DNA from 3 places in the Bradyrhizobium sp. SBR1B genome. Region 2 is predicted to be linked to each of the others. Evidence: riboswitches for the same ligand, from Rfam matches in the RefSeq annotation. Region 2 holds a riboswitch; each other region holds the start of a gene.
What was found. A riboswitch is a leader RNA that binds a small molecule or an ion and turns the genes downstream of it on or off. The one in region 2 is predicted to bind cobalamin.
Positions count from the first base shown of each region.

Region 1: another riboswitch for cobalamin. It lies ahead of GGD61_RS12060 (TonB-dependent receptor domain-containing protein); the one in region 2 lies ahead of GGD61_RS17690 (TonB-dependent siderophore receptor).
Region 3: another riboswitch for cobalamin. It lies ahead of metE (5-methyltetrahydropteroyltriglutamate--homocysteine S-methyltransferase); the one in region 2 lies ahead of GGD61_RS17690 (TonB-dependent siderophore receptor).

Region 1 is NZ_JACIHC010000004.1:70,171-80,516, reverse strand. It holds partial or broken gene GGD61_RS12085 (ATP-binding protein) at 1-983, opposite strand, end outside; gene xth (exodeoxyribonuclease III) at 1,118-1,915, shown strand; gene GGD61_RS12075 (tetratricopeptide repeat protein) at 1,977-2,807, opposite strand; gene ilvD (dihydroxy-acid dehydratase) at 2,794-4,515, opposite strand; gene GGD61_RS12065 (hypothetical protein) at 6,043-6,624, opposite strand; gene GGD61_RS12060 (TonB-dependent receptor domain-containing protein) at 6,678-8,915, opposite strand; cobalamin riboswitch at 9,029-9,244, opposite strand; gene GGD61_RS12055 (hypothetical protein) at 9,288-9,539, opposite strand; gene GGD61_RS12050 (hypothetical protein) at 9,651-9,860, opposite strand; gene GGD61_RS12045 (hypothetical protein) at 9,999-10,175, opposite strand; gene GGD61_RS12040 (adenylate/guanylate cyclase domain-containing protein) at 10,300-10,346, opposite strand, start outside.
Region 2 is NZ_JACIHC010000006.1:74,781-85,126, reverse strand. It holds gene GGD61_RS17710 (energy-coupling factor ABC transporter permease) at 1-202, shown strand, start outside; gene cobF (precorrin-6A synthase (deacetylating)) at 249-998, shown strand; gene cobT (nicotinate-nucleotide--dimethylbenzimidazole phosphoribosyltransferase) at 1,009-2,061, shown strand; gene GGD61_RS17695 (histidine phosphatase family protein) at 2,054-2,626, opposite strand; cobalamin riboswitch at 2,699-2,901, shown strand; gene GGD61_RS17690 (TonB-dependent siderophore receptor) at 3,018-5,366, shown strand; gene GGD61_RS17685 (PepSY domain-containing protein) at 5,379-6,818, shown strand; gene GGD61_RS17680 (siderophore-interacting protein) at 6,848-7,516, opposite strand; gene GGD61_RS17675 (O-methyltransferase) at 7,639-8,331, opposite strand; gene GGD61_RS17670 (helix-turn-helix domain-containing protein) at 8,436-9,260, opposite strand; gene GGD61_RS17665 (hydantoinase/oxoprolinase family protein) at 9,848-10,346, shown strand, end outside.
Region 3 is NZ_JACIHC010000010.1:105,520-115,865, reverse strand. It holds gene GGD61_RS24165 (hypothetical protein) at 940-1,251, opposite strand; gene GGD61_RS24160 (glycine amidinotransferase) at 2,085-3,230, opposite strand; gene GGD61_RS24155 (hypothetical protein) at 3,845-4,057, opposite strand; gene GGD61_RS24150 (hypothetical protein) at 5,243-5,449, opposite strand; gene metE (5-methyltetrahydropteroyltriglutamate--homocysteine S-methyltransferase) at 5,717-8,062, opposite strand; cobalamin riboswitch at 8,159-8,362, opposite strand.

The DNA of each region.
Region 1 (10,346 bases), on a different contig from region 2:
CGCGCCTCGCCGCCGGCGACGACCTTGAGGTTCATCTCGTGCAGCGGCTCGTTCTGCTCCATCAGGCCGACGACGTTGTAGGCCGCGCTCTTGTCCTCCGGGCACAGCATGTCGAGCACGTCGGCGAAATGCGATCCCTTCAACAGCGGCAGCGGCAACTGAGCGACGTCCGCGAAACGCTCGGGCACGTCGACCAGATGCCCTTCGGCATCGGTCTGCCATAGCCAGTCGCTGGCGTTCTCCTGAAAGTCTTTCAGCAGCAGCGAGATGATCTCGGTCTGGCGTTCGAGCTCGAGCTGGGCCTTGAGATTGCCGAGGAACAGATTGCCCTGCGAGACGATACTGCGCGCCATGAAAAATGCGAACAGCAGCAGGAACACCGCCGTCACCAGATACGGCCCGGCGCCGCAGAGCAGCATCGCACCGGCGCAGGCGGTCGTCATGGTGGCGAGATAGACGAGGCCGGCGCGCGGGAAGGTCGACAGCGTGAAGGCACCGCCCGACATCATGCCGACCATCAGGCAGGCCAGGATCAGCTGGCTGGTCGGCTCGATGCGGCTGAACAGAGCGAGCGGCAGCGCGCCCCGGATCGCGGCGAGCAAGACCGCCTGCCGCAGCATTTGCCGCGCGGCGCGAGGCGAGGCCTCCTGCGGCGGGTTCTGGTGCGACCGCCGCCAGGCGCGCACCGCGAGCGAGGCGGTGGCGGCGAGCGTCAGGCCCCAGATCGCCAGGAAGTCGTTCCAGCCCCTGCCCCAGAACAGGATCAGCACGATGGCGACGTTCAGCATCGTCACCGCCATCGTCACGGGGATCAGCCGCGTCACGGCGTCGATCTGCTTGGCGCGGATGCGGCGGATCTCGCGCTCGCTGAGATCGGCGGTCAGGCCGTCCTCGATCTCGAAGCCGCCGAGCCAATACAGGAACGCGCCGATCAGGCCGTCACGCGGCTCAGTTTGCTTCATCGACTTGTCCGGCCATCCCATTCGCGGAACCTTTTGACGATCAATGGCCTGCCGCCTGCTTAAGCCGGGTTAATTTTGTGGGAGATTTTGCGGCGTCCTTGACGGGCGCGTTTGCAGTTTGTTCTAACCATGGCCCCTGCCCGGAGCCCGCCGACATGACCATCAGAGTTGCCACCTGGAACGTGAACTCGGTCCGGCAGCGGATCGACCTCCTGCTGACCTGGCTGAGGGAGTGCCAGCCGGACATCGTCTGCCTCCAGGAGATCAAATGCGTCGACGAGGCCTTTCCGCGGCTGGAGATTGAGGCGCTCGGCTACAACGTGGTCACCCACGGGCAGAAGACGTTCAACGGCGTCGCGTTGCTCTCCAAGCTCCGGTTCGACGAGACCAAGTCGGGGCTCGCCGGCGACGACGAGGACGCCCATGCCCGCTTCATCGAGGGCGTGGTGACGCTGAAGTCAGGCGTGATGCGCATCGCCTGTCTCTATCTGCCCAACGGCAATCCGGTCGGGACCGAGAAATATCCCTACAAGCTCAAATGGATGTCGCGGCTTCTTGATTATTCGAAAGAGCGCCTCAAGACCGAGGAGCCGCTGATCCTCGCCGGCGACTTCAACGTCATCCCGCACGCCCGTGACGTCCATAATCCCGCCGCCTGGACCGAGGACGCGCTGTTCAAGCCGGAGACGCGGGAGAGCTTTCAGTCCCTGCTCGGCCTCGGCCTGACCGATGCCCTGCGGGCTGTCACGGATGAGCCCGGGCTTTACACCTTCTGGGACTACCAGGCCGGGGCCTGGCAGAAGAACCAGGGCCTGCGGATCGATCACCTGCTGCTGTCGCCCCAGGCCAGCGACCGGCTCGCCAATGTCGGGATCGACAGCTATGTGCGCGGCTGGGAGAAGCCCTCGGACCACGTGCCGGTGTGGGCGGATCTGGATCTGGAGGCGGCGTAGGCTACGCAGAATTGGGGGGCACGCTGCGCTTTGCCCACCCTACGAGACCGAGATTGCCGAGCTACTGCCGGCGGCCGCCCTGCACCCACTGTTCCAGCATTTGCAGGCACATGGCGCGGTCGTCGTCGGAGGCCTTGGCGAAGGCGCGGCTGTAGCTTTCCTTGATCCAGGTCTCTTCGGCGCCGGCGCTGTCACGCGCCAGCGTCAGCCACATCAGGCCGCGCGCGGCCTGCCGCGGCAGGCGGTCGCCGTTGAACAGCATCTGGCCGAGCAGCGCCTGCGCCTCGTGCTGGCCCTTCTGCGCGGCGAGGCCGAGCCAGCGCGCGCCATAGCGGAAATCCTCGCGCGAGGCGTCCGGCGTCTTCAGGTAGAGCCGGGCGAGATCGTATTGAGCGTCGGCATTGCCGAAATAGGACGCCGCATAGGAGAACATCTCCCGCGCCCGCTCCGGATCCGACTTGACCTTCGAGTTCGGGATGCCGCTCAGATAGTAGCGGCCGAGCGCGACAAAGGCGTTGGCCACGATCTGCGCCTGCGGTGCCGACGGGCTGTCCTCGGCATGCGCATTGGCGATCCGGCTGAAATATTCGAAGGCGCGCAGATCGTCCTGGGCGACGCCGTCGCCATTGGCGTACATGCGGCCGAGCTTCCACTGCGCGATGGGGTGGCCACCCTCGGCGGCATACTGCAGCGCACTGAGCGAGGTCTCCTGAGGCACAGCCGCCGGCGCGACCTTACCGCGCGCGGTCACCGCGGTCCCCGGCAAGGTGGTCACGACCGGGATGGTCGCGTCCTTCGGGTTGACCGGAGCCCCGTCGAAGGCAAGCGCCGGGGCGGCCAGCGCACCGGCCCCCAACACAAACGCAACTATGGCACGCCTAGATGTCCGCATAGCACTGTTTCTCGTGCGCGCCGCCCGGATGGGTCACTGCCCCCCCGACCGCTGGTCCAACCTGTTGAGCATACTTCCAGAGCGCACCTGACGTGTGGTTAGTCGCGCGAGCGGTCCATTTGGTCTTGCGCTGGGCCAGCTCGGCATCGCTCAATTTTACGTTAAGGGTACCGGCGACCGCGTCGATCTCGATGATGTCGCCGTCCTCGAGCAGCCCGATCGGGCCGCCAATGGCCGCTTCCGGCCCGACATGGCCGATGCAGAAGCCGCGGGTGGCGCCGGAGAAGCGGCCGTCGGTGATGAGCGCGATCTTGCCGCCCATGCCCTGGCCGGTCAGCGCCGCGGTGGTCTGGAGCATTTCCCGCATGCCGGGGCCGCCCTTCGGCCCCTCGTAGCGGATCACGATGACTTCGCCTTCGCGGTAGGTGCGCTTCTGGACCGCCTCGAAAGCATCCTCCTCACGGTCGAAGCACCTGGCCGGACCGGTAAACCTGAGGTTGGACATTCCCGCGACTTTCACGATCGCACCTTCTGGCGCCAAATTTCCCTTCAGACCGACCACACCGCCTGTCACGGTGATGGGCTTGTCTGCCGGGTGCACCACGTCCTGGTGCGGATTCCACTTCACGCTCTTGAGGTTTTCGGCGATCGTGCGGCCCGTGACGGTGAGGCAATCACCGTGCAGGAAGCCGTTGTCGAGCAGCGTCTTCATCAGAAGCGGTATGCCACCTACTTCAAACATGTCTTTGGCGACATAACGGCCGCCCGGCTTCAAATCCGCGACATATGGTGTCTTTTTGAAGATTTCGGCAACGTCGAACAGGTCGAACTTGATGCCGCACTCATGCGCGATCGCCGGCAGGTGCAGCGCAGCATTGGTCGAGCCGCCCGAGGCGGCGACCACGGCGGCGGCATTCTCCAGCGCCTTGCGGGTGACGATGTCGCGCGGCCGGATGTTTTCGGCGATCAGGTCCATCACCTTCTCGCCCGCGGTCATGCAGAAGGCGTCGCGGATTTCATAGGGTGCCGGAGCACCGGCCGAGTAAGGCAGTGCAAGGCCGATCGCCTCGGACACGGTCGCCATGGTGTTGGCGGTGAACTGCGCGCCGCAGGCACCCGCCGAGGGGCACGCCACGCGCTCGATCTCGTCGAGGTCCTCGTCCGACATGGCCCCGACCGAGTGCTTGCCGACGGCCTCGAACATGTCCTGCACGGTGACCTGCTGCCCGCGGAACGTGCCGGGCAGGATCGAGCCGCCATAGATGAAGATCGAGGGCACGTTGAGACGGACCATCGCCATCATCATGCCCGGCAGCGACTTGTCGCAGCCGGCGAGCCCGACCAGGGCGTCATAGGCATGGCCGCGGACGGTCAGCTCGACGGAGTCGGCGATGCATTCGCGCGACGGCAGCGAGGAGCGCATGCCGTCATGGCCCATCGCGATGCCGTCGGTCACGGTGATGGTGCAGAACTCGCGCGGGGTGCCGCCGGCCGACGCCACGCCCTTCTTCACCGCCTGCGCCTGGCGCATCAGGGCGATGTTGCAGGGAGCGGCCTCATTCCAGCACGAGGCGACGCCGACGAAAGGCTGGTGGATCTGCTGGGTGGTCAGACCCATGGCGTAGAAATAGGACCGATGCGGCGCGCGCGCAGGGCCTTCCGTCACGTGACGGCTCGGCAGCCTCTGCTTGTCAATCTTCGCGCTCATCGCAAACCAGTTTCCTCGGTCAACCCTTTCAGACCCGAAAAATCAGAGCCAAGATTTGAATCGACCTTGGGATTTCTCGTCGCCTTCGAAGACCGCCGCTGCCCTAGAACATTAGAGCGATTTTATTCATGTTTGGGTGTGGCCAAAAAGCGGCGGTGATGCGAACCACCAGTGATGACGGTTAAATCGGAACCGAGTGTTGCGTAGACAGCACAATCGTTACCGGGAAGACACGGGGTGGACTACTTCAATACCCTCGCGGGAAGGATGATCCCACAACTTCAGATTTTGTATCGGCAACAACACTTCCGCATTTGCTCCACGAGGCGGTGACCGCGCGGGTGAGTCGGGGCGCGCCGCTCGTCAACGATTCTTCCCTCGTGTCCCGGACAAGCCGCACCGTTGAAGGAGCGCTGCGCTCCGTCCGGGGCACCAGCGGAGTTATGACGCACGCTTTCTCCACGCCGTCATTGCGAGCGAAGCGACTTGTCCGCCGAAGCCTCGGCGAAGGCGGAAGCACTCCAGAGTCTTTCCGCGGAGGGATTCTGGATTGCTTCGTCGCAAGCGCTCCTCGCAATGACGGAGCAGGAGGCACCATCGCGATGCTCCAATGCATATCCCAGCTGCAGTGCCGTAGGGTGGGCAAAGGCGCATCGCGCCGTGCCCACGATCTCTGTCCATAAGCAACAAGGCGTGGGCACGCTGCGCTTTGCCCACCCTACGAGATCGAGATTGTGGCACGCAGCTCAGCTCACGGACATGCCTTCGCGTCCTCGCGGCGCAATTCGCCCGAGCTTTGCTTGGTCTCGCGACCCTCTCATCCAAGAGGGCGCAGGGAAGGCCGGGTGCTGGCTCGCACCCGCGGTCCGCTGCGCGAAAAGCACGCGCAGAAAGAACCGCACAGCAGCATACAGGTGGTGCCGATCACTCGGCCTTCCCTGCGCAGTGGCTGGACGGCTTATGCCGTGATCTCCCGGGAGCCGACCATTCCTTCTGGCCTCCCTCGCCCCGCGAATTTGGATGATGCAGTCTGCCCGGTTGGGCTCGCTCGCATCTCCGCGAAAGGCTTGACCGTAGCAACGACGGCCAGGACCACACGGTTTTGCCGTACGCGCGTTCGCTGGTCACCACATTATCTCCCGGCCTTGTCGACGTTGCCGAAAGAATGGGGCGAGACGAACTGAACAGCGCCGCTCATCCGCACGAAGCCTCGGGCTCACAGGGACTACCCGCCCTGCCCGCGCCTCTCGTGCCGACGCTGCCGCGTCCACCGCAAGCCCGGCTCGCGACAGTGACGACCACATAGTCGCCCCTCTTGGGTGAGCCGGGATGGACGACACATACGCCGAAACCGAATTTCGGTAAAGTGGAATATTTTTAGCGACGTGGATTGACAGAGGGCGACACAGGCTCTCGGCGCCGTAGCCCGGATGGAGCGCCAGCGTAATCCGGGACGGTGCTAGATGCCGGGGCGAGCGGCCCCGGATTGCGCTTTGCTCCATCCGGGCTACGGCCACGATCGGCCGCTCAGGCCGACATCGCTCGCTTGCGTCCGGCCGGATCGACCAGGCGCACGATCTCACAGATGGCGACGAGGCCGGCGAGCCAGACGGCGCTGGTCAGTCCAATGCGCGTCACGATCGCGGCGGTGAAGGCGCCCTCGCCGCCGAGGAACGGCGTCGCGGCGAGCAGTGCGAGCTCGTAGATCCCGTAGGCGGCGACGAGCGTGATCGCCAGCATCAGTGGCGTGCGGCGCTGCGGCAGCAGGCCGAGCACCGTCGACGAGGCCGCGGTCGCCAGAAGCGCAGCCGCGCCGATCAGGAAGCCCCAGGCAATCGTGTTGGCGTCAACGGGATAATGCAGCACGCCGAAACCGATGGTCTGGTTGACGAGCCAGGCGCCGGTGACGACGAGCAGCGCCTGACGCTGCGGCAGCATCGCCGCGGCAATGACGGCGAAGGCCGCGAACGGCGTGGCGCAGGCGAACGCAAAACTTGCGAGCACGCATGACGCCGTCAGCAGCGCAAAGCAGAACATCGGCGCGAGGCGCGGCGCGACCGGGTGAAGCCGGAAGCGATCGCCACCAGACGGCAGGATGCTGAGAGCCATGGTTGAATCTCCTTCTTTCGAATTCTAGTCCATTTAGGGGCGCGTGACGAAAATCAGAACGTTGCGCCGGCCTTGAGCAGATAGGTGCGGCCGGGCAGCGGATAGGCGCTGAAGCGGCCGTCCGTGAAGGTGCTCGCGATGGCGTAGTCGTAGTAGAGCGCGTTCAGCACATTGTTGATGCTGACGGACCAGAAGTAGCGCTCAACCTGGCCGCTGAGCTTGAGATCGATCGTGCCGTTGGCGGGAATCGGCTTCTGGGTGCCCGCCTGGTCGTTGTCCATGCGTCGCTCGCTCCAGAAGCGCGCGGTGGCATCGAGCACCACGTAATTCTGCCAGATGTTCCAGGTGACGCCCGCACTCGCCGTGTAGCGCGACACCAGCGGCACGTCGTTGCCGGCCCAGATGCCTTCGCGGAAGACCGCGCGGGTGTAGGCCACGCCGGAGCGCAGCAGCAGGGCATCGTTGACGCGATAGGACAGGCTGGTCTCCGAGCCGTAGCGGCGGGTCGGATCGAGATTGGTGTTGTAGAACAGGACCGGATTGAAATGGACCTCGTTGGTGAGATCCATCAGATAGAGACTACTCTGCAGCTGCAATCCGCCTCCCTTGATGCGAAAACCGCCCTCGATATCCCAAGAGGTCTGGGTCTTGAGCTCGAACGTTTGCGGGATCGCAGCGAAGGTCAAGGGATCGAAGGAAGGCCCCGAGGACAGGCGCTCGTCGACATCAGGCGTGCGGAAAGCGCGCGCAACGCGGCCGAACAGCGAGACCTGGTCGTTGAGGCGATGCTCGGCGCCGAGATGCAGCGCATATTGGGTCTCGTTGCTCGTCAGCGGCAGCGCGCCGATGTCGGCGTTGAAGGGAGCTGCCGGGTCGAAATTGTCGCGTGCCGCAAGTCTGACGTTCTGCACCCGCGCGCCGTAGGAGATGTCGGTCGTGGGCGCGATTCCCAATGTGTGCTGGAAATAGCCCGCAACCGACTGCTGCCTGAGGTCGTAATTGTGCCATGGGGAGAGCCCCTGCCCGGCGCCGCGATTCTGCTCAAAGCTCGCATCGTAATAGTCGATGCCGGTCAGGAGCTGCGACGGCATGCCGAGCAGCAGGCTCTTCACGCTGAGCCGCGGCGTGATCGACCAATTCGTCAGATGGGAACCGACATAGGTCGACGTGAAGAACGCCGGAACCGGCGTCGGGGTGGAAAAGAACGCACTCTGCTGCTTCTTGTCGCGCACGCCGCCGTCGACGATGAGATCGACGCCGTTGACCAGGGTCTTGGTGAAGCCCGCAGTCGCGCCAAAACCCTCCTGGTTGGCGTAGTTGAACGGCGTGCTGGTCCCTCGCCGGTTGGCCCTGAGCTCGTCGAGGCCGATGGAGGGATCGACGGTGCGGCCGCCCGGCAGCCGCAGCTCCTGATTGTCGCCGGTGACGGTGAGAAAAGCACTCAGGCTCGGCGTCGTGTAATTGAGATTGCCGACGCCGTTCTGCTGCGAATAGCGATTGTTGTCGCGGTAGCCATCGGTCCTGACCGTATTGCCGTAGAACGAGGTCGACCACGGGCCGGAATTGAGCGAGGTCGAGACATTGCCGAGCCTGGTGTTGAACGAGCCGAAACCGGCCTCGATGCGCGCGGTCACGGGCGGTCCGCCAACGCCATTTCTTGTAACGATGTTGATCACACCGCCGACCGCGTTGTCGCCGTAGAGCACCGCGCCGGAATTTCCCCGCGTGACCTCGATGCGTTCGATCGAATTGAGCGGGATGGTGGAGAGGTCCACCTGCGCCATGTCGACGTCGTTCAACCGTCGTCCGTTGACCAGCACCAGCGTGTTGGCGGTGGCAAAGGCGCCGAAGCCACGCAGGTCCACGCTGGTCTTGGCGCCGATCTGGCCGCCATAGAGCGTCGTGATCTGGGCCCCCGGCGTCTGCGTCGCGATGATCTCGGCAAGCGTCTGCGATGGCGAATGCGCGATATCCGCGGCCGTGATGACGGTCGTGGCGGCCCCGACGATGGCGCCGTTGCCGACGGCAGCCTTACCGCCGGAGCCAGATGAGCCGGCTCCATTGCCTGCCGGCGCGACATTCGTCCTCGCCCGCTGCCGCGTCGCCTCGCCGTCACCGATCGCCCTCGCCCGCGTGCGGTTGTGATCGTCGGGCTGCGTCACTTCGATCGGCGGCAATTGCTCGGCAAGCGCGTGCTGGGCGAAGGCGGAGGACAGATCGAGCGAATGGAAGGAAACGGATACGAGCAGGCCGACGGCAAGGCGCCTGGCGGCAGAGACGAGACGGGACACAATTGTAACCTCGGTATGACGTCAGTGGCACGTCACAGCGAACGAGGTTTCACGGCAGAGCGATGGATTGCTCCGGTGAAGCTAATGTCTGTACTCCCCGACCGACATCTTCGCGTGTGACCACGGCTGACGGCAGGTCTCCTGGCTCGCGGGTCGTGACCTCGCGTCGCCTTCCCAGGACCGAGTTTCCCAGTGGCATGAGACGAAAGATTCACCGCTTACAGTTGCGGGGGCAGCCGTGGCGTTGAGACAGATCCCTGCGTTGGGACAATCCCGCACCACATTCCCTTTTGATCTCCCTGAGGAGAACCGTCGCCGATCATTTACGAGCCGTTGGCCCCGGGAGTCAATCGACCGATGGGTGCCGGGCGCTCAGGTCCGCCCTCGCACACGTTGCGCCTGGGCCCAGGCGACAGCGACGTCGCGCGGCGGAACATCGACGCGCTTGATCGGGGTCAATTCGCCGGAGGCCGAGACGATCGCGGTCTCCTCGCGACGACAGCGCGTGCAGACAAAGCGGACCTCGTGCGGGGACGCCGACCAGCTCGACCGCTTCACATTGGCCGCCATCGGCCAGGCATCACAATGCGAGCACGACACCAGAAATCGACCGGGATCGAGCATACCCATTTCCATCGGACTCCGCGTCCTGCCCACCTGCTTCAATGATTAACCCAAGTGAATCGTTCCGGTGCCCCAGCACCGCCGCTGGGTGCGCCGGAGAAAGCGGTAGCCTCAGCGCGCGCCCTTGAGGGTGCAGGAGGTGGTGCAGGTGACCGTGGTGCCGCGATCGCACGATTTGCACGCACTGACGCACTGGTTCATGTCGCGGGGATTGTAGCTGTAGTTCCGCATCGGGCAGGTCGGCGTCGAGCCGGTGATATCCTGCTCCTGGTCGCAGGCCGCCGTCATGAGCGCGACTATGATCACGGCAACGAGGCGCATGTGATTGCCCTGTCAAGCATGGCAAATGACACTCGCGGGGTGCGCTGCAATGCAGCGAACCCCGGCCTTTCCATCACGAGCGATCGCTCGCGACGTCAAGGATGCGCGCCAAACCTTAAGAACGGATTGCAGCCGGCGTCACGCCGCAGCCTTGGTCGCGATCGCCTGCCGCATGTCCACCGCCAGCTGACGGTACTGTTCCGAGAGTTTCAGATAGAACTCGCGCTTGGTGCTGTCGGTGGCGAGCTTGGCGATCAGCTCGCATTCGGCGGTGAGCGTCTCGAACCGTTCCAGCCTGTCCTGAAGTTCCGTCATCGGCGTGTCCCCGTCAAACGCCTCAAGGACATCCAACCTAAGCCCGGGAAATAGGTCACGGCGAACATCGTTATCGAGTAGAAACGTTTTTTCCGGACAGGGCGGGCCGGCCCAACAAAAACGGCTATTTCTGCTCCAGCCGCCAGGCGCCGTCCCACCCCTCTTCCGGCG
Region 2 (10,346 bases):
CGCCTGGGTGGCGTTCTGGGCGCTCTATGGCTCGGGCTTTGCGATGAGCAACCTCGCCAACATCGCGACGTTCGCGGCGTCCTATGCGCTCGTCATCGTAATCGAGCCGCTGGCCGATCTCGCGGTGCTGGCACTGGCGAAGTCGCTGCGCGGCGTCACCGCGCCCGGTCTCGTCACCCCGCGCCTGCATAACGCGGCCTGAGAGATAAGCGAACGGGCGGCCAGCAGGGCCGCCCGTCGCGTTCGCGATGCTCACGCTCTCCCTGATAGGCATCGGTTGCGGCGATCCCGACCAGCTGACGCGCGCCGCTGTTCAAGCGATCAACGCCGCCGACCTCGTCCTGATTCCGCGTAAGGGTGCCGCGAAGTCCGATCTCGCCGATCTCAGGCGGACGATCTGCGCGAATGTACTCACCGGCGATAACACAGCCATCGCTGAATTCGACCTTCCCGTGCGCGACGCAGGTGAGGCGGAATACCGCAAGGGCGTGGACGATTGGCACGATGCGGTTGCCGCGACTTGGTCGAAAGCGATTGCGAACCATCTCGAAGGCGAGGGCAAGGTTGCGCTGCTGATCTGGGGCGACCCTTCCCTCTATGACTCCTCGCTGCGGATTGCGCGGCGGCTCAATCCCCTGCCTGACATCGAGGTCGTGCCCGGCATCACCTCGATCCAGGCGCTGTGCGCGGCGCATGCGCTGCCGCTCAACGACATCGGCGAGCCCTTTCTGGTCACGACGGGGCGGCGTTTGCGCGAAGGCGGCTGGCCGGCAGGGGTGGATACCGTTGTTGTAATGCTCGACGGCGGCACGGCATTCCAGTCGCTTGATCCAGCCGGGATTCAAATCTATTGGGGCGCCTATCTCGGCATGCCCGACCAGATCGTCATGTCCGGCGTGCTCGCCGAGGTTGGCCCGCGCATCGTTGCGGCGCGGCAGGAAGCGCGCGAGCGGCATGGCTGGATCATGGACAGCTACATTCTCAAGCGCAGGCCGTAAGCGAGGCAGCATGCTCCCCGAATGGGTCACCCGAAATTGCCCCGATGTCTCCGCCGTGCATCGCGAGGCCGCGATCGCACGGCAGGCGCAACTGACAAAGCCGACCGGTGCACTCGGCCGGCTGGAGCAGCTCGCAATCGAGCTTGCGGACCTGCAGGCGACCGAACAGCCGCGTGCCGCACGGGTGCCGATCATTGTCTTCGCCGGCGACCACGGCATCGTCGCGCAGGGCGTCTCGGCCTATCCGCAAGCCGTGACCATCGCGATGATGGCGAATTTTGCCTCCGGCGGCGCCGCGATCTCGGTGCTGGCGCGCGAGCTTGGCTCGAGCCTGGACGTCGTCGATGCCGGCACGCTAGCAACAGAGGCGATGGCGGGTGTCATCTCCGACAAGCCGCGCCATGGCACGCGCGATTTCAGCGTCGAAGCCGCGCTCGCACCCGCCGAGCTGGCGTATGCCTTCGAGGTCGGCCAGCGCGCGGTTGCGCGCGCGCAAGCCAATCAGCCCGATCTCTTGATCTTCGGCGAGATGGGGATCGGCAACACGACGACGTCGGCGGCGATTGCTGCAGGCCTGCTCGGCATCAGCGCCGAAGAGATCGCGGGCAGCGGCACCGGCGTCGATGCGGCCGGCCGCGCACATAAGGCCCGCGTGATCGACGCGGCGATCGCGCGTCACGGCGTTGGCGGCGCCTCGCCCGAAAAAATCCTGTGTGCCGTCGGCGGCCTCGAGATCGCGGCGATCTCAGGTGCGATCATTGCGGCGGCGCAGCGCCGTATTCCCGTATTGATCGATGGCTTCATCGTATCGGTGGCAGCGCTCGCAGCAGTGCGACTCAATCCGTCGTGCCAGCCGTTCCTGCTGCCGTCGCATCAATCGGCGGAGCAGGGGCATCGGCTGGTGTTGCGCGCGCTGAACGTGCAGCCGTTGATCAGCCTCGATCTCAGGCTCGGCGAGGGATCGGGCGCCGCCATCGCGCTGCCGCTGGTGCGGCTCGCTTGTAGCCTTCACAACGGCATGGCGACGTTTGCGCAGGCCAATGTGCCTGACAGACCTAACTGATCGGCTGATTGACGGAGACGACGCGCCAGCCGCTCGCGAGGCGATCGATCCGGGTCAGCGACAGCGGATCGACCACGAAGCGCAAGGCGGCCTGCGGCGTCAGATCCAGCGCGATGCAGAGCGCGGCGCGGATGGTGCCGGAATGCACTACGAGCGTGGCCGATCCGGCTGCGATCCGCGACAGGCCCAGCCGGACACGCGCGACCTGATCCGCAAAGCTTTCGCCGCCGGGCGGCCGTCCGCCAGCCGGATCGCTCCAGAACTGCGCATAGGCCTCACCGCGGGTCGCCTCGAGTTGGTCATGGCGGTGGCCGGTCCAGTCACCAAAATCCTGCTCGCGGAATTCACTGACCAGCTTCGGTTCGAGCCCCAGCGCGCGTGCCGTCTCGATCGTGCGCCGCGACGGGCTGGCATAGCCGGCGGCATCCGGTGGCAGGCGCCGTCGCACAGCGTCCAGTTGCACGCGATCGCTGAGATCGGCCGGCGCGTCGGCGGCATGGATGGTGCCTGTGACGCCCGCGACGGGCGCGTGCCGTATCAACCAGAGGAAGGTCTCGCCTTCCATGCTCATCTCCAAGGAAGTTGGTCGTTGTGGCCATAACGCCGCAACTGGCACATTGACTCTGTTGTGATGGTAATCCTAGATGCTCGCGACGGTTTCCCCGAGAGGGGATGAAAAGGGAATACGGTGCGGGGACATTGTCCCCAACGCCGTGGCTGCCCCCGCAACTGTGAGCGGATAATCCTTCGTCAGAAGCCACTGGGTCCTCGGTCCCGGGAAGGCGACGAAGTGGTGATGACCCGCGAGCCAGGAGACCTGCCGTCAGCCGTGGTCACACGCGAAGATGTCGGTCGGGGAGTACAGACATTCGGCTTCATCGGACGGCTGAAGAGCCAAAAGGTGAGACCTCGTTCGCTGTGACGTGCCACTGACGTCATACCGAGGTCCGAAAACCGTGTCTTCCATCCGTATCGTACGACCGCGACAATTCCTGCTCGCATCCGCTGCGCTCACATCCCTTGCCGCACTCGATCTGCCCGCTGCGCTGGCGCAGCAGGCCCGGGAACCCCTGCCGCCCGTCGAAGTATCGCCGGCCCAATCCCGCAAGCAGGCCAAGCCTGCCGCCCGGGAGGCGCAGAGCGCGCACCGGCAAGCAGCGCGCAGGCCGGCGGCCGCGGCAGCGATGCCGAAGCCCGTCGTGCCGGCTACGGCACCCCCGACGCCGCTCAACAGCAATGCCGTCGCCGAAAGCGCTTCGCGGCTCGGCCTGACGGTGCGACAGACGCCCGCGACCGTCGAGGTGATCTCCGCCGAGACCATGCGCGAGCAGGGCTATCGCACGGTGTCCGACGTGGCCCAGGGCGCGGTCGGCGTCACCGCCGGCGATAACCCGGCCGAACCTTCCGCCTTCTCGATGCGTGGCTTCACCAACAGCCAGATCAACACGCTCTACAACGGCATCAAGATCGGCCCGCAGAACATGACCTCGCGGATCATGGACACCGCCAATCTGGAGGCCGTGGAATTCCTGAAGGGCCCGGCATCGCTGATCTCGGGTGAAGGCGCCGCCGGCGGCGCGATCAATTTTGTGACCAAGCAGCCGCACACGGGACCGATCCGGAACGAAGCTGATTTCTCCTGGGATTCGCTGAATTCGTTCCGCGCGCATTACGGCTCGGGCGGCAGCACCAACGTCCAAGGCCTCGACTATCGCTTCGACATCAGCCGTTCCGCGCTCAACGGCTTTGCCGACGACACCAATACCAAGATGCTCGATGTGTCCGGCCAGCTCAATTACCGCATCTCCGACAGTCTCAAGATCTGGGGCGCGATCGAGTATCGCGAGGACCGTTCGAAAGCCTATTGGGGCGCGCCGCTGGTGCCGATCGCCTTCAGCGGCTCGCACGCGACGACGAGGATCGTCTCCGGTAATTACTTCAATAGGACTGATCTTGGCGCGGTCACGATCGACGACCGCACCTTCAATACCAACTACAACGTCCTCGACAATCGCAATGTCGCGCAGGAGGTGTGGCTGCGCGGCGGCTTCGAGCTGAAGCTGGCGCCGGACCTGACGCTGAAGAGTCAAGCCTATGGCTACGGCGCCGAGCGCACCTGGTTCAACAACGAGATCGAGGCGTTCGATTCCACCAACAACCAGGTGTATCGCGAGCGCTTCTATGTCGCGCACAGCCAGCGCCTCGTCGGCAACATCACCGATTTGATCTGGGACGCTGATATCGCGGGTTTCGACAATCGGCTGGTCACGACGTTGTCATCGAGCTATCTCGACTTCGTCAGGCCGGGCGCGGCAAATTTCCCGAACGATTATGTCTCGCTGGTCGATCCCAACCGCGGCTTTTACGGCTCGCTCACGACGCAGCAGCAGACCGCGCGCATCAACAACGAGGCGCTGTCGTTCGAGGACCGGCTGAAGCTGACGCGGACCTTCGCGCTGATCGGCGGCCTGCGCGTCGAGCATATCGGGCTCGACCGCAATTCGACCGATTCCGCCGGGCTTGTGAGAGCCGGCTTTCCGTTCACGAAAGACTGGGCGCCGGTGACGGGCCGCATCGGTTACACTTGGGAGGCCGTGCCCGGCCTGATCTTCTTCAGTCAGTACGCCACCGGCGCCGACGTCTCCGCGAACACCAGCTTCCTGCTGTTGCCGACCCAGCCGCTCGACCTGACGACCGCGCGTACCTATGAGACCGGCGTCAAGCACCTGTTCTGGGACAACCGGGCGGAGTGGTCGTTCTCGGCCTATGACATCGTGCGCAAGAACGTCTATGCCGCGGCCGGCGGCATGGCGCTCAACATCGCCGGGCGCCAGGAATCCAAGGGCGTCGAGCTTGCCGCTTCGGTTCGTCCGATCGATCCGCTGCGTCTGTGGGGCAACATCGCCTATGTCGATGCCCGCTATGCCGACTACAATTTCGCCGGCGGCTCGTTCTCCGGCAATACGCCGCCGAACGTGCCGCGCATTGTGGCGAATGCTGGCGCGTCCTGGCGCTTCTTCACGCCCTGGCCGGTAGAGCTCGGCATCGTCGGCCGCCATGTCGGCGACCGCTACAACACCGATGCCAATGTCGTGACGATGAAGGCCTATACCGTCGCCGACGTCTATGCCTTCGTCGACATTCCCAAGACGGTGTTCAACGCGGTCGATCAGGCCCGCCTGACCTTCCGCGTCCGCAACATCACCGATAAGCGCTATGCGATCTGGGGCGATCCGTTCTATCCCGACCAGATCCTGCTCGGCGCGCCTAGGACCTACGAGCTCTCGGCCGCGTTCAAATGGTAGGATCATGAACGCATGATGGGCGCGATCGTCCTTGCGCATCGCTGGCTCGGGATCGCGTTCTGCCTGCTGTTCGCGATGTGGTTCGCGACGGGGATCGTGATGCACTTCGTGCCGTTTCCGTCGCTGACGGAAGCGGAACGGTTTGCCGGCCTGGCGCCGGTGGATCGCGAAGCGGCGAGGATCCCGGTTGCGGCGGCGGTCGCTGTGAGCGGGGTCGCGGACGCCGTGCGCGTCCGGCTGATCCAGCGGAGCGATGCAGCGGTCTACATCGTGTCGGGATCATCGCGCGTGCGCGCGGTCCGCGCCTCCGACGGAGCGGATGCGTCGGTCGCAATTGCCGATACCGTCCTTGCGATTGCGCGGGAGCACGCGCGCAATCGCGGGCTCGATGCCGTGCAGGCCGCGGTCGTTGCCCGTCCGGACTATGATCAGTGGAGCGTGCCGAACGGCTTCGATCGCCATCGGCCGCTGTTTCGCGTGGCCTTCGGCGATGCTGCCGGGACGGAAGTCTATGTCTCCTCGCCCACCGGCGAGATCGTCCTGGATACGACGCGGCGCGAGCGGGGCTGGAATTGGGCCGGTAGTGTCCTGCACTGGATTTATCCGACGGTCCTGAGAAGCAACCGGCTCCTGTGGGATCGCGTCGTCTGGACGCTGTCATTGCTGGCCTTGATCGCGGCAATGCTTGGTGCGGTGCTCGGGATCGCGCGGGTGAAGCTGCGAGGGCGCCGGATGTCCTCGCCCTATCGTGGCTGGCACGCGTTGCACCACGTCATTGGCCTCGCGGCAACAATGTTCGTGCTGACATGGAGTCTCAGCGGCTGGCTCTCGATGGATCACGGCCGGCTGTTCTCGCGCGGACAATTGACCTTGGCCGAATCCGGCGTGATGAACGCGCCGCTTGATTGGGCGGCTGCCTCATGGCTCGATCGGCAGCCGATATCGCCCTCGGCCCGGGAGATCGAATGGTTTGCCTTCAACGGCAACGTCTATCGCCGCGATCGGGTGAGCCTTGACCATCAGGTCTTGATCAAAGCAGGGGACGCGTCCCGCGACGGACCAACGGAATTTCTGGACGTGCATGAGATCCAGAGTCTCGTGGCGCACCTTGCTGCCGGCTGCGGCGCGGCGTCCGTTCTTGCTGGCAACGACGATTACCCCGCGCAATCGGCTATTGCCGGTGCGCCCGTCTACCGTTCGCGCTGCGGCGACCTCTGGTTCGATATCGACGGTGCCGACGGCAGTGTGCTGCAAAGGCTGGATGCCTCGCGGCGGGCCTATCGCTGGCTCTACAGCGCGCTCCACACCCTCGATTTTCCCCTTCTGGTGGCGCACCCGCGTCTGCGCGATACCATCATCGTCGGACTCTGTGTGTTGGGACTGGTGTTCTCCGTCACCGGGATCGCGATTGGCTGGCGGCGTCTGCGGCCCCGACCGACGCGCATGTCCTGACCGAGGGCCGGCGGTTATATCGGCTCTCTCTAATCCAGACCGGTCTTGCCCGGTGCCCAATAGGCTTTCGCTCTGATCCGCGATGATGCGACGCCGGCGGCCTTCAGGGCGCGGCCGACGCGCTGGATCGAGGGTGCCTTGCCGGTCAGGACGAACTGTGCGCCGTTTGCGGCAAGACGCAGCAGCTCGGATTCTGCAGTTGCAAGATGGGTGTCATCGGCACTGCGTGCGATTAATCTGGCCTGGCCGAGGCCGATGGAATCCAGCACCAGTCTCGACTCCGCGACATCGGCGGCCTCGAACAGATGGAGCGCGCCGCCAGCCTGTAGGCTGTCGCGCAACGCGGCCGCAAGGCCGAACGAGGTTTCATCGCCGAACAGAACGATGGGCGCTCCGAGGTCCGCGAGGTCGAACGAGCGGCGTGGACCAAAGAACTGGCAGGCGTTGCCCGCGCGCAAGCCGCTGGCCCAGCGGCTGCCGGGGCCATCGCCATGTGCAAAGGCGAGCAGCCGCGTTCTGCCGTTGCCGGCGTCCCACGACATCGGCGTATAGGTGCGCGCGCTCAGGCCCGAGCCCATCGCGACCTGGATCTTGTCGCCGGCCGTCCAGGCGACGTTCTCCAGCGCTTCGCCTTCGAGCTCGACGAGCCGGAAATGCGGCGAGAGCGTCCTGACGCCGGCAACGTGTGCAGGACGCATCAGCCATCGCAGCAACATCCGCGTGAGCCGTCCCTGCGGTGCCCGCGATGGCTCGGACGTTTGTGGCTCGTGAGCGGGCTCGTTCAAGTTTGGCTCCATCACAGGGTTCACCGCCGTGCCGATCATCTGGCTTTGATCGTGAATTCGTTGCCACGTCCCGGCTCGAACGGCAGCGATAGTGAGAGGTAGCCGTTCTCGGGATCGCGCACGTAGTCGATATAGCCCGAAGCTTCCTCGAGCGCGTTCTCGCCGACGATGAGCGCGCCGCGCTTCAGGTGCGGCTCCAGCAGCCTGAGAATGGGAAGATAGAGAGTGAAAGCGCCATCGAGCATCACCATGTCGACCTCGCCGCCGAGGCCGGAGCTGAGCGTTTGGCGCGCATCGCCGTGCCTGAACTCGACGAGGTCGGCGAGCCCCGCGGCGGCAAGGTTCGCTTGCGCCCGCTCGATCTTGCCGGGTTCGAGATCGGTCCCGATCAGACGGCCGCCACCGATGTCGCGCAGGCCCGCCGCCATGTAGATCGCGGAAATCCCCATCGAGGAGCCGAACTCGACGATGCGCTGTGCCTTGGTGGCACGGACGCACATGTAGAGGAAGCGTCCGAACCGCGGAGAGACGCTCAGGAAATTGTCCGCAAGTCCACGATAGACTTCGTTCAGATCACGGCTCTCGGCGGCGATGGTCTTGCTGATGATCTCATCCCGGCTCTTCGCTTCGTTCGCGAAGGTTTGCATCAGTTGTCCGTCGGCGACCTCCGCTTCCTGGTGAAGACGAAGGAGGACGTCGGCGACGGCGCCCTTGCTGAGTGAATCCATGTCGGTCGGCTCCTTAATGCGCCCGCCGGGCGCTTCGGAGCCTGGATACGAAATGGTCCCTCAGACCGCATTCCGCGAACGGGACAATCGATTGCGAATTCCGGTCAGTGTGCGCCGATGCGGCGTTCGGCCAGATATCGCGCCGGCGGCTTGCCCAGCGCCTTGCGGAACATGATGACGAAGGCGCTGGCCCCCTCATAGCCGAGATCGAGCGCCACCGCTTGAACCGATGCGCCCTGGTCGAGGCGCTGAAGCGCGATCAGGATGTGGAGCTGCTGGCGCCAGCGGCCGAAGCTCATGCCGGTCTCGCGTTGCAGGATGCGGGTGAGGGTGCGCGGGGCGACGGCCATGCGCCGGCTCCAATCCTCGATCGTCGCGCGATCGGAAGGATCAGTCATCATCGCGCTGGCGATCCGGCGCAGCCTGGCATCGGCCGGCATCGGGAAGAGCAGCTCTTCGGCGGGAGCCAGCGACAGCTGGTCGAGCAACACCGCGGCGATCCTGCCGTCGGCGCCGTCGAGATCGTACATCACCGGCATGTGGGTGGCATGCACCAGCAAACGCTCGAGCAAGGGCGAGATCGTCAGCGCGCAGCATTGCCGCGGCAGCGCCGGTACCGCCTCCGGTTCGACGAACAGGCAATGCATCTCGACGTCGCCGGCGACGCTGACGCTGTGCGGAACATGCCCGGGAATCCACACCGCACAGCGCGGCGGGACGATCCAGACGCCGTGTCCGGCCTCCAGCCTGACGAGGCCGCGCGTGGTCAGGACGAGCTCGTCCTTGCGATGCTCGTGCATGGCCAGCTCCATGCCCTTGGTGACCATCTGGCCCCCGAAAGCGGCAACGGCGCGCGGCACGGTTTCAGGATCGAAATCCCCGAGATCATCGGGGTTCATATGGTCGTCGTTGAGCCGGAAGAAGGGCATGGCAGGCGATGGTCGATCCGAACATGACTGGCGGGTTCAGGCAATATCTGGCCCGCGATCGCGACTTTCAACGCAGGACGTTCGAATCTCGATGGTTTCTAACGAGCTCGTCCCACCGGATCGCGGCGCTGCTTGCGAGACGATATCCTCGCTTACTGACCGTACAATAAAGAAAGGCTGTGCCGCCTGCCGTGCATAGCTCATAGGATACCAACCTCGCGTCCGATCGCCTGCAAATTAGACAGATGATCTTTGACGTTGCGATTGCACTGCAACGGACGTGACGGTTTGCGCCGAAAAACCCGTGGTGCGATGCACTTTGCTGGTGTTCAGCAGTCGACATCTGCATGCTCTCCGCGCGGGCAGAGCTGCACCAAAACGTGCAACCGAATTTGCGGCTCGCGGCGCCGGCCCGGTGGTTTGCGACAACTCTGGCTCTATCCCGACCTGACCGCTCTGTCGCACACTCGCGGACAATGGCAAGACAAGGGATGCATGATGAGCGCTCTCGGTTGGGCATTGGATGTCGCGATGGACGGTAACAGCCCGGCGTCCGGTTCGGACCTCATGCGTCGCTGCCCCCGCACATGAGCTCCTCCGAAAATCACTGGGAGGTTGGCACCGATATCGGCGGCACCTTCACCGATATCATCGCGATCCGGCGCGATTCATCGGAGGCGCGGATCGCAAAGGTGCCGTCGCGCCCCGGCGCTCCGGTTCAGGCGATGCTGGAAGCGATCGAGGCGGTGGGCCTGCGCAAAAGCGAGGTCAGGCGCTTCGTCCACGGCACCACGCGCGTGACCAACGCTATCGTCGAGGGCCGGCTGCCGAAGGTGGCGCTGGTTGCGACCGAGGGCTTTGCCGATGTGCTCGAGATTGCGCGTTATCGCCGCCGCGATCTCTACCGTCTCGACGTTCCGCCGAAATCGCCGCCGCTCGTGCCGCCTGAGCGCTGCTTCGGGCTCGCCGAGCGCCTCGATCACGAGGGACGCGTGCTGAAGCCGCTGGAACAAGCGGAGATCGAGCGCCTGGTGGCCTGGCTGAAGGAGGCCGGCGTTCAGAGCGTCGCGGTGGCTCTGCTTCACG
Region 3 (10,346 bases), on a different contig from region 2:
TAATGTAGCTCTGGAACTATAAACTTCGTACAGCCATCTCGCTGCGAAATTCTTTATTTTGAATGCGTCCCCAACCGGAGCATTATATTCGACTCTAGCCATGTGGAGCACACGTTCCGGAATGAACGAGCTAATTAGCAATGAAGCTGAAGAGCTCCTGCTGGGACGTTCAGGCCGCGAACGGAACGAGGCCAAGTTTCAACGTGGCTGTGATTACCTATCGAGGGGAATATCTGAAGGGTACAAATTCACTCTTGGCCTTGATTGTACGCTCTTTGTCAAGTTCGCTTTTGCGACGCGTTCGATTGAATCGGAAGACCGTGGCCGCGCGATATCTCGATTGAGGCGATAAGACACCGGTGAAAGCCGTGCGAGATGACGTCGCTTACAAAATGCTCTCTGGTCTAGCTCCACGGTGGGCCGCGCAGCGCACCGAAAGGGAAGCGGCGGCTCCGATAGCAATAACGTCATGGGCAGCGATGAACAAAATGTTTGCTGAGCGAGCCCACCACTAATCTTTAACAATACTAAGGCTGCTAATGGGATTCGTGAGGAGCCAAATTCTGGTTAGGGCAGAGGCGGACCGAGCGCTAAGAGACAAGCAGAGGCCCCCCGCCAGGGGTCGTCTGCAATCAATAGCTCGGTTCTACCTGGGGACGAGTCTGGCCGACCTCCTCGATCATGTGATGTGCACGACGACCGCAGAGCTTCTATCCCCTGAGTTAAACAAGCCATATCCCGGGCCGCATCGAACCATACACACGATCGATTACGTCAAGACGGTCCTAAATTGACATTCGCGATCTGGTCGAAGTACATCACAATTCGCGAACAAAAAGCGTTTGGCCTTCCCACCGATAGTGACTTGCGTAGGCTCGATTGCTTGTCGTGGGGCGCTTACTGCCCTCGTTGCTCCTAGATGCAATGTTGCTGGGGCGACTATTCAGTTTTCGGCTCCTGTGCGCTCTCTCGACCAACCTGAGGCCGCGTGACAGTCCGATCTAAGCGTTCGAGCGTCTCAAGATATTTCCTTCCCTCCTCGGTAATGATCCAGCACCCAGCCTCCCGCTCGATCAGCCTTTGGCCGAAGATATCGAGTTGAGGTGCACGGCTGGCGATGCGTTTCATACGAGCTGGCCACTCCGAGCCGCTGCTATAATAGATCGCCAAATGCTGCTTAACGACTTCGATGCTCGCTCGACCATCCGGCTGGCCGGCGAGTATTTTCAGTATTGACAGCTGAAAACTCACGCGCCCGCCATTGACCCAAATAAACTCTCCATATTAATGATCTTGAGGTAAGCTCCCGAGCCGTGCGCAGCTTTTCAAAAGAAGGCCTTCTCCTTCGTTCGTGCGCCATATCCCTCTGCCTCGCCGAGGGTAAGCAACGTGTCGACGTCCTTGGCGACACCCTCCGCACAGTGTTCTGAAGACAAATTCAGCAACGGTAACAAAGTCGACTAAGAGTGCGCGGAGGTCGAAAGTGCCGCCTTCGCCCGACTTGAGATCAAGCGACGTCGGTAGTAGCCTCGTTGTTGCACATCATGACGAATGACGTCGCTCACGGAACGAACCGCTTGCTTCTTACGCTTCCAATTCCCGCCCAATCCCGCAGGGATCCCAAAGCCCCTCGGGACGACCAAAAGATGTCTTCCGTTCAAATAGATATCGAACATGTCGCTACTCTTCTCACACGAGGGTAGATCGGTCGCAACTCCATTTGGTGACATCGAAGCAACAGTCTATCTTAAAGTCACTGGACGACCGACGATACTCGAGCGCGCACTTTGATGCGCGTGAAGACGTCAAGCGTACGTCGGTGAGGCAAAATGTGAGCATTTCTTGTCGCATCTTGCGGTGTTCAAGTGCGCATCAAGATTGTCGACCTGCCCCTCTCAGAATACATCGGAATGGCTCACCCGATCCGCGGCGGTGCCGAGTAAGCATAATTGGCACTCCAGCAGCTCATTAATGTATCATCCGCCTGACAGGGCTGGCTACCACGTCTTCGCTATTTAGCCCCGTCCCCAAACAACGGAATTGCGATCGTCGCGCCAGAAGCAGACGATTGCGTTAGGTCGGCACTAGCTGAGGTAATCCTCAGGGCCACCTTCACGAACTGTGTCGAGAGTAAAGCAATGGAATCCGCCACCAAAGATCCGCCTATGGCGGTGCCGAACCGGAATGACTTGAAAGCGATTCTGTTCCAGGATCCGAGCTAACTCGGGGCAGGCGTCGTTGACCAAAACGACGTCAGAGGCGACCGAAAGGACATTGACGTCTATGTAGAGGCTAGACAAGAGCAGATCGTCATCGTCATAAATTGGGAAATTATTCTTGGCCGGCTCGGGCGCGACTATCATGTCCCAGTTACGCATTTCTTTTGGCAGATAATCTGCCACCGCGCGAGACCGTACGAGCAGCCGCCCTGGTGCAAGTGCTATGACCATGCTATCGATATGACTGTCGCTGAGCTTGGAAGCGCGGTGGATTCGAAATCGTCCCTCCAAATGACGCTCTAGCCAATCACATGCCATCGCATGATTTTCGTTGGCAATATTGACGACCAGGTCGCGCCCCAAACGCAAACACTGCGCACCGTCCCACATCATCTCCAACCCAACGTCGTAGCAGTGCGTTTTGGGATGAGGGATCGGCTCCGTCGGGCCACCGGTCGTTGAGAGGACGTAGGAACGGTCGAATGACCCATCCGTCATTAATGGGCGAGGCATCGCTGACCATCGTGCGCCTTCTTTAAAATACGACGCGAAGATTGGCTTGAGAAACTGCGTCTCGAAGTATCGTGATCGGAGCATGGGAGGCGTTTCGATCACTTCGTCTCCGGCAACCAGCGCGATATCGCGGACATTGAGCGGGGGCACGACCGCGGCTGACCAAGCAAGGGTGCGAACCTCAGCGGTGGAGGGGTCAAGGGTCATTGGTCGATGCACCGTCACATTAAGCGTGCGCAATGTGTCGACTATTCCTTCGACGTCTTCATTCAATTCATCGAGGTAGCGCTGCTTGATCCGGTGGCGGACTCGTTCGCCATCTTGCGCACTTACTGCGGCCGTCGAGAGACGCGGATAATACCACTCCGAGCGCACCTTGAGATTGTCATGGAAGAAAAGATCGAAAGATAGTTCGCGGTCGTGAGCGGCATAATTGATGGCCGTCCCCACGACGACTTCTTTCAACTTCGACCACTCGTCGTAAGAATTCAATTGCACGGTTGCCTCCTTCCAGCGCGACCTCGCCCTCTGTTTGGCTGGCCGCAGGACGGATCATATCGCTCGGTTGACAGGTCAGATGCTGGCTACCCCGTCGCCACATACGTGCTCTATGCTGCGTGTCCAACCTACCTGATTAGGGAGGTGCGCGACACCGCGATGCCCTATTGGCCGCGCCTTCAAGATTCCTTCCACGTCTTCTAAGCAAGTGCTCATTGTATAAGTGGAGCATCTAGCAGTTAGGCTGCTACCCCGAACCGCAACAGCCTTGACTAAGTTTGATGCGGCGCACCGCCGTCGATGCTCGAATAGGGCTGGCAACCATTGCCAAAGCGTGGTGTCGGCGTATCGCGGCGCGGTACCGCGCAATTGTCTTTGCATCTAGCGCCATAACACAGCTGCTCGGTAACGTGTCGTCGCGCTCTGCGCCAGAGCTGCCGCTGATAGCGACGCTGAGGCCTCCAGCCCGCCGAAGACTGCGGCCGTAGACAACGAGCCTTTTTGGGTTGTTGAAGATGTGCCGATTCCGCACAGCAGTTGACAACTACAGGGCCGCTCCTTTTCGAGCCTGGAAAGCTCGTGCTTTGCGGATGCACAAAGGGATGCCGAGCGGATTAAACTCGTGCAGGTGGGGTTCGGAGCTCCAGTACATCGGCGAAGATTGTCCAATCACGGACACTCTTTTGCTTACAAAAGTCGATCTCCGCCTGCTGAGCGGCAGCCGCCAGCGAGGCGGCATCGACCTGGAATGCTGCCTCGCACGCACGATGCTCGCCGCCGGTATCGTCACAAACCGTCTTAATGAATCGAACGTTAAATGAAGGCATGGCCCTCTCTTTCCGCAGATTTGCTTATCTACTATTCTGCCACGCGCGGAGCGTTCTTGATCTGCCTCAAGCAGCATTAAAGGGTTTGTCCGCCCAAGATAGAAAGGCGCATCACCAGACGCCTGGGGCCGCGAAGAAGAGGCGCGATCACCTCTTGGATTGCAGGCACCGCTTGAATCACGTGGCCAACGACTCGTAGTCTACTCATGCAAGCTCGAGGTCTTGAAACATTGACTGGCTACGGCGCTCACCGGGCACACTTCTGACGTGCGCCCGCTCGCGGCGATATCGCAGACGAAATCAACAAGGCTGTTGGTAATGAAAGGCGAGACATTAACCGGCTATCTGCTTCACGGCTTTCGCAGAGAGAAACCACTGCGCTGACAGCCTATTCCCTTGCGTACCTTAAATGTATACAGCGGAGTGCTGTAAACCAACTCGAGTCCCTAGCAGCACCGGGGTCCGGACATGTCGATTGCCAAGACAGGCGTCTTTCGGCGCGTGGCGGTCGGTCGAGCTCCACCATTCCCGGTACCCGTGCCAGCTTTTGACACGTATCAATGACGCGGCGGCTGCCTCCTCGTAGAGTCTACTCTTCCTAGCAAGGTCAGACGCATGGCAGACAGCACTACTCCGCGCCGCATCAAGGCTTCATGCCCGCCTACCAGCGATCGATCATCAAGACTGCTGAGAGTGCACCGAAGCTGCAGGCCATTGACGGAACACAACGAGCTGCGCCGCTTATCGATGGCGCCTACTTCATCAACCTGCGGGCCAGCTCGATATCAGCTCCGGGCGCGGCTATGCGCGTCGTACCCGTGGTCACTGGCTCCTGCCCTTCCCGCTCTCGTTGAGCATGCTGGCGCTCGCGAGAGCGCGGTCGGCCCATTTAAGAACCCTAGATGCGGATGGGCAAGCAGGGAGATTTCTCACCAACAAGGGATGTACATGACGGAATATTGGTTCATTTACCCCTATGTGGGCCGGATTGCTGAAGCCGCGGTGCAGTTTAACTTTTGCGGAACCGCGATAAATGCAGACAGCGAACTCAGGCTGCGGCGCAGACGATCGCCCTCTGTCGCGGCCTGCGCCGTTGAGCCGCACGTTGTCTCGCCGGTTTCGAGCTGAGCATGTCTGTACGGAAGACAAGGGATGTTGGGAGTGTTCACGAGACCATCGAATTCATCACCACGCCACGACGAACTTCGTCCAGGGTCTAATGCCGATTTGACCTGGGAGCGGCTCGAAATAGCGCCACCGTTGGATCGGGATCTGGAGATTGCAGTAGTCGAAGGTAATTTGATTCACCGTGTCGCCTTTCCTTGCCGCCGGATGTTCGGAGGATGGATCAACGCGAATACCGGAGCGCACGTTGCCGTGCAGCCGACGCATTGGCGTATCTGGCCCGGATAGTCGCTTACACAGCAATTGGCCTACAGTGAGACAGAAGTGCCCTTTGGGGCTCCTGATAGAACGTCAGCTATCTGCGACGCGCGGGGACACCTGGCGGGAGGGGGTCAACGTTGCTCATCTGAGACTGTATCTTCCCCGACCCATCGAGGGCCGGGTACTTATTGTCGCAGGCCTACTTCCACATTGTGGAGAAACGCAAATGAGCACGAACGACACTACTTTGTCGAGAATAGCTCGAGCTCGGGATCAATGGTTTTGGGTATCAGACGCAGCGCGCAGTTCCCGGGCGGCAGCGACCATATTGGCTAGCGCTGGCCGCACTTCCTCCCACTTGCGAGTTTTTAGGCCGCAGTCCGGATTGACCCAGAGCTGCGATTTCTGCAGACGCGCTTGAGCCAACACCATCAGCTCCTTTATTTCGCTGGTCTCGGGAACGCGTGGAGAGTGGATGTCGTACACACCCGGTCCGATTTGATTTGGATATCGGTATTTCTTGAATGCCTCCAGTAGTTCCATTTTCGAGCGCGACGTCTCGATCGAAATCACGTCCGCGTCCATTGCAGCGATTGCCCCGATGATGTCGTTGAACTCCGAGTAGCACATGTGCGTATGAATTTGCGTTTGATCGCTAACGCCGGACGAGCAGATGCGGAAACACTCTCCTGCCCAATCGAGATAGGCGTTCCACTCCGATCGGCGCAATGGCAATCCTTCCCGGAGCGCGGCCTCGTCGATCTGGATTATGGCCGCGCCGGCCTCCTCGAGATCGCGAACTTCGTCGCGCATCGCGAGCGCAAGCTGACGACAGACCTCGCTTCTGGGAAGATCATCGCGAACAAACGACCAGTTTAGGATCGTCACTGGTCCGGTCAACATCGCCTTCATTGGTTTGGTAGTTAGTGACTGAGCGTATCGCCACCATTCCACGGTGATTGGATTCGGCCGCCGTACATCGCCAAACAGGATCGGAGGCCTGACGCAACGCGAGCCATAGGACTGTACCCATCCATTCTTGGTCGATGCGAAGCCGGCGAGTTGCTCGCTAAAGTACTGAACCATGTCATTGCGCTCAAATTCCCCATGCACGAGCACATCAAGTCCGATGTCTTCCTGCCAACGTACGGTGCGGGATATCTCCTCCTTAAGAAATCTGTCGTATTGTTCGTCGCTCATCGTGCCTCGCGCATGCGACGCACGAGCATTTCGGACTTCCGTGGTCTGCGGAAACGATCCGATCGTGGTAGTAGGGAACGCTGGTAGTCCGAAGCGTCCCCTTTGTATCTCGGAACGACGGGAAAATGAGCTCGCGCGTTGGCGCATGGTCTGGTCTATCGCCCTCATCCGAACAGCGACATTGGCATTTTGAGTCTTCGGCGAACTCCGGCGGGCAGTTGCAGCGCGTTCTGAATCGGCAAGAGCTTGCCCGACATCCTGGCTACCCGCGAGTATGCGCGCCAGGATCGCAAGCTCACGCATCTTCTGAACCGAGAAAGAAAGCCAGCTCTTGACGTCAGAAGCGAGCCCGGTCTCTAGTTCAACATCGATCGGGACGTGAAGCAACGAGCAGGATGGGGCGAGCTGTACGCGGTCTTTGCCCAGCTTCTCAATGGCTGGCTCCAGCCTCTGGTGGAGCGAGGACAACTTCGACCTCCATACATTTCGGCCGTCGATGACACCAAGAGACAAGACGAGATCAGCTCGGCTACTAGCAATGATCTGATCCAATAACTCTGGCGCTCGAACCAGATCGACGTGCAGACCTGAGGCTGGCAGGCTCAAGGCTGTATCCAGATTGTCGCCCAGGGCACCAAAATAGCTGGCGACCATGATCTTGATAGCCGGTACCTCCTTTATGATCCGGCTATAAGCATGTAGCAAAGATTTTCGGGCCGTCTCATCCAGATCAAGCGCCAGGCAGGGCTCGTCAAATTGAACCCAACTCGCCCCTCGTTGGGCCAATTGATGAAGAACGTCGATATAGACGGGTATCAGATCATCCAATAAAGACAGCGGCTGGAAGGCGCTATCGGCGCTTTTGCCGAGCTTTAGGAATGTGAACGGCCCGATAAGGACCGGGCGAGTCTGAAAGCCGAGAGCCTTTGCTTCCGTATACTCTTCAATCGGTTTGCGAGAGCACAGTCTGAACGTCTGTCCCTTGTAAAACTCGGGAACCATGTAGTGGTAGTTGGTATCGAACCATTTGGTCATCTCCTGCGCGGGGACGCCCGCGCCCCGCGAGTCTTGGTCGACGCTCCCACCCCGGTCGTCGCATTTCGATCCGCGGGCCATGGCGAAGTACGTCTTAAGGGAAGCGATTTCTCCCTTCGAGGCGTAGATCTCAGGGATCGCGCCCACCATGACACTCGTATCGAGCACTTGATCGTACAACGAGAAGTCATTCGACGGAATGATTGTGACGCCGAGGGACCTCTGGCGAGCCCAGTTTGCTGCGCGCAGCCCCGATGCGTCCTCTTGCAACTGATGTTCGGTGATCTTTCCGGCCCAATACCTTTCGAGAGCGAATTTTAGCTCACGCCGTGGACCGATGCGTGGCGTTCCGAGCGTAGCAACCGGAAGCGAGAGAAGAGACATAGCGTTAACCCCTGTTGGGGACAAGGCCATGGCGGACGCAGGCAGGGAAGTCGCGCGAGCGACAGCTGCTTGACGCACCACCGAGACACCCCGCCCGTGGACCGATCTTGTCGGGGCAGGTCTCCTGGCTTGCTGGTCATCGCTACTGTCCTGCCTTCCCAAAGCCGCGCAGGCTTCAGTGACATCGTTGGACAGTGGCTCGCAGCTCACAGTTGCGGGGGCAGCGCCGGCATTTGCACCGGCTTCCCTCTTAGCTCCGGTTCAAACAGGAACCGGAGAACCTCGACGACACGGATTATTCGCTGGCGAACTTTCCCGTCAACCTCCCAGATCATATGGCAAGCAAATCTGCGACGTCTGACAAGCGATTGATCATAAGCGAATCGCCGTTCTCAATGACTAGCCGCCACGTAGAGACGGTCTCTAATCCGCGACGTCGTTACCAGGGATGTCGAAATGAGCATCGGGAACTGCCTTCGGGTGGCTCTGCGCGCGAGACCATGAAAGGACAAATCCAGCCTTCGTGGCAAGACCCACCGCCGCTTCGAGCAGAATGCATTCGACGCGGCATCGGCTCCAGCGGCTCGCCCAGCACGCTCGCCCGGGGCTGCTTCTGGGCTAAGGATCCGCATCGAATAGAGGCGCTTCGGCGGAAATCGATCTCCATACACCACGAGCAGGCTAGTTGCCTGCCAGCGAACCTTTTTTCGACGGCGACTGACCTCCGCTTCGTGTCGTTGGTCAACATTCAGGTCGAGCGAAGAAGTCTATAGCCAAGCACACGCTTCAACGACGAACGCACGCCAAAACTCGTCAGGTACTCCGGCCGAGCCATTTGCCCCTTCGGGTGTGGGACAGGGGTGAACATGCTGCCCCGGATAACCCGATTGTATGCATCGACACGTTCGCACGTAGGAAAGGAGACAAGAAGATAAAAACGGGAGCGTGTTTCCGGCTATCGCCTGGCACGAAGAATGCAATCCGTCAACATGCCCACACTGCTCCTGCTGGGCACGTCTAGCTCAGCCAATTGAATGCTGTCTCGGACGGAGAAGTTAGCGGCGCGTGACACAGGCCAGCGCGCGCTTGCGCCGAACAGCCTCATCTTCGTCGCTAACTTCTTGCTCTCGTCAGAGCAGGTTCAAGGTCACCTGCTAACGCCGAGTCTGGATGAAATGGGATGGGCCGATCTAATGAAGAGGATGTTTGCAAGACCCCTGCTACGGTTTTGTTTGGGTGCATCTCTGATCTGCCTGACCTGGCCGGCCGCCATGAGCAACAGTATTCGCTCTATCCACAGCCCCGTGATCGAGAGATTCAAGTCAACTTGGCGAGCGCAGGATGGTGAGACGCTAGAACAAATAATCTCCAATGGTCGAAGGTGGCACAGTTCGTCCCTCAAATGCGGGGCGCCCTTGAACTTGGCGAAAACGACTTTGTTTTCGTTTCGTGGACCAGGCACCAGAACAACAAATCAGACGAACAGTACGTTATCACCTGGAAGATCACGCCCGATGGTACGACTGAACTTGCGTCAACTTATGCGAAGCCGATGGAATTAGGCTGGCGGGCGCTGGCGCTCTCGTTGATAGCCAGTGAAGTCGCAGCTGGCGATAGACACGCAAACCTTCGCTTTCTACATGACCCGATCAACTTCAACTTTGTAACTACCCCAAAAGGCCAGCTCGGCGATCTTCTTCGGCAAGGCCGATGTACTATCGGTCAACCTGTTGGAGTGGACTACATCCCGAAGGGCAGTGACAAGCCGAACGAGAAACGTGATCTATGGCGTGTTCTTCTAATAGCGGACTGTAATATCTCTGGGCCACGTTATCTTACTTCACCATCTATCTACCGGAGTCTGGGGCGCTGCGCAGCTTTCGAGATGCGGTTCGCCTGCGCCTGCACGGGACGTGGCTAGAGGCCGATTTCTCCCCAAATCAGCTCTAGAAGTTCTGGCGTTTTCCGAGTCCCACGATGGCGCCTTCGCGCCATGCAAAAAGAGTCGAGAGGACACTCCCCCGCTCTAGATTTCCTCGCACGAATTCGTCTGCACGCCATAGATCCGAATTTGCAGCATAGAAAAACGCCTCTTCAATTCTGTTCCACCTGCCCGGGCACCGTCTCTGGTTGAGAACTCGGCTCTGAGTCGCCCATCCACTTCAAGCGCGTAAGAGCAGACTGGTCGTTCACGAATGGCAGCGCCCATATCATTCCCATTTGTGCGGCGAGGTGCTTGGAAATGCTATGTAACTTGAGTCGGCCAAGCCACACCAGAGCGACA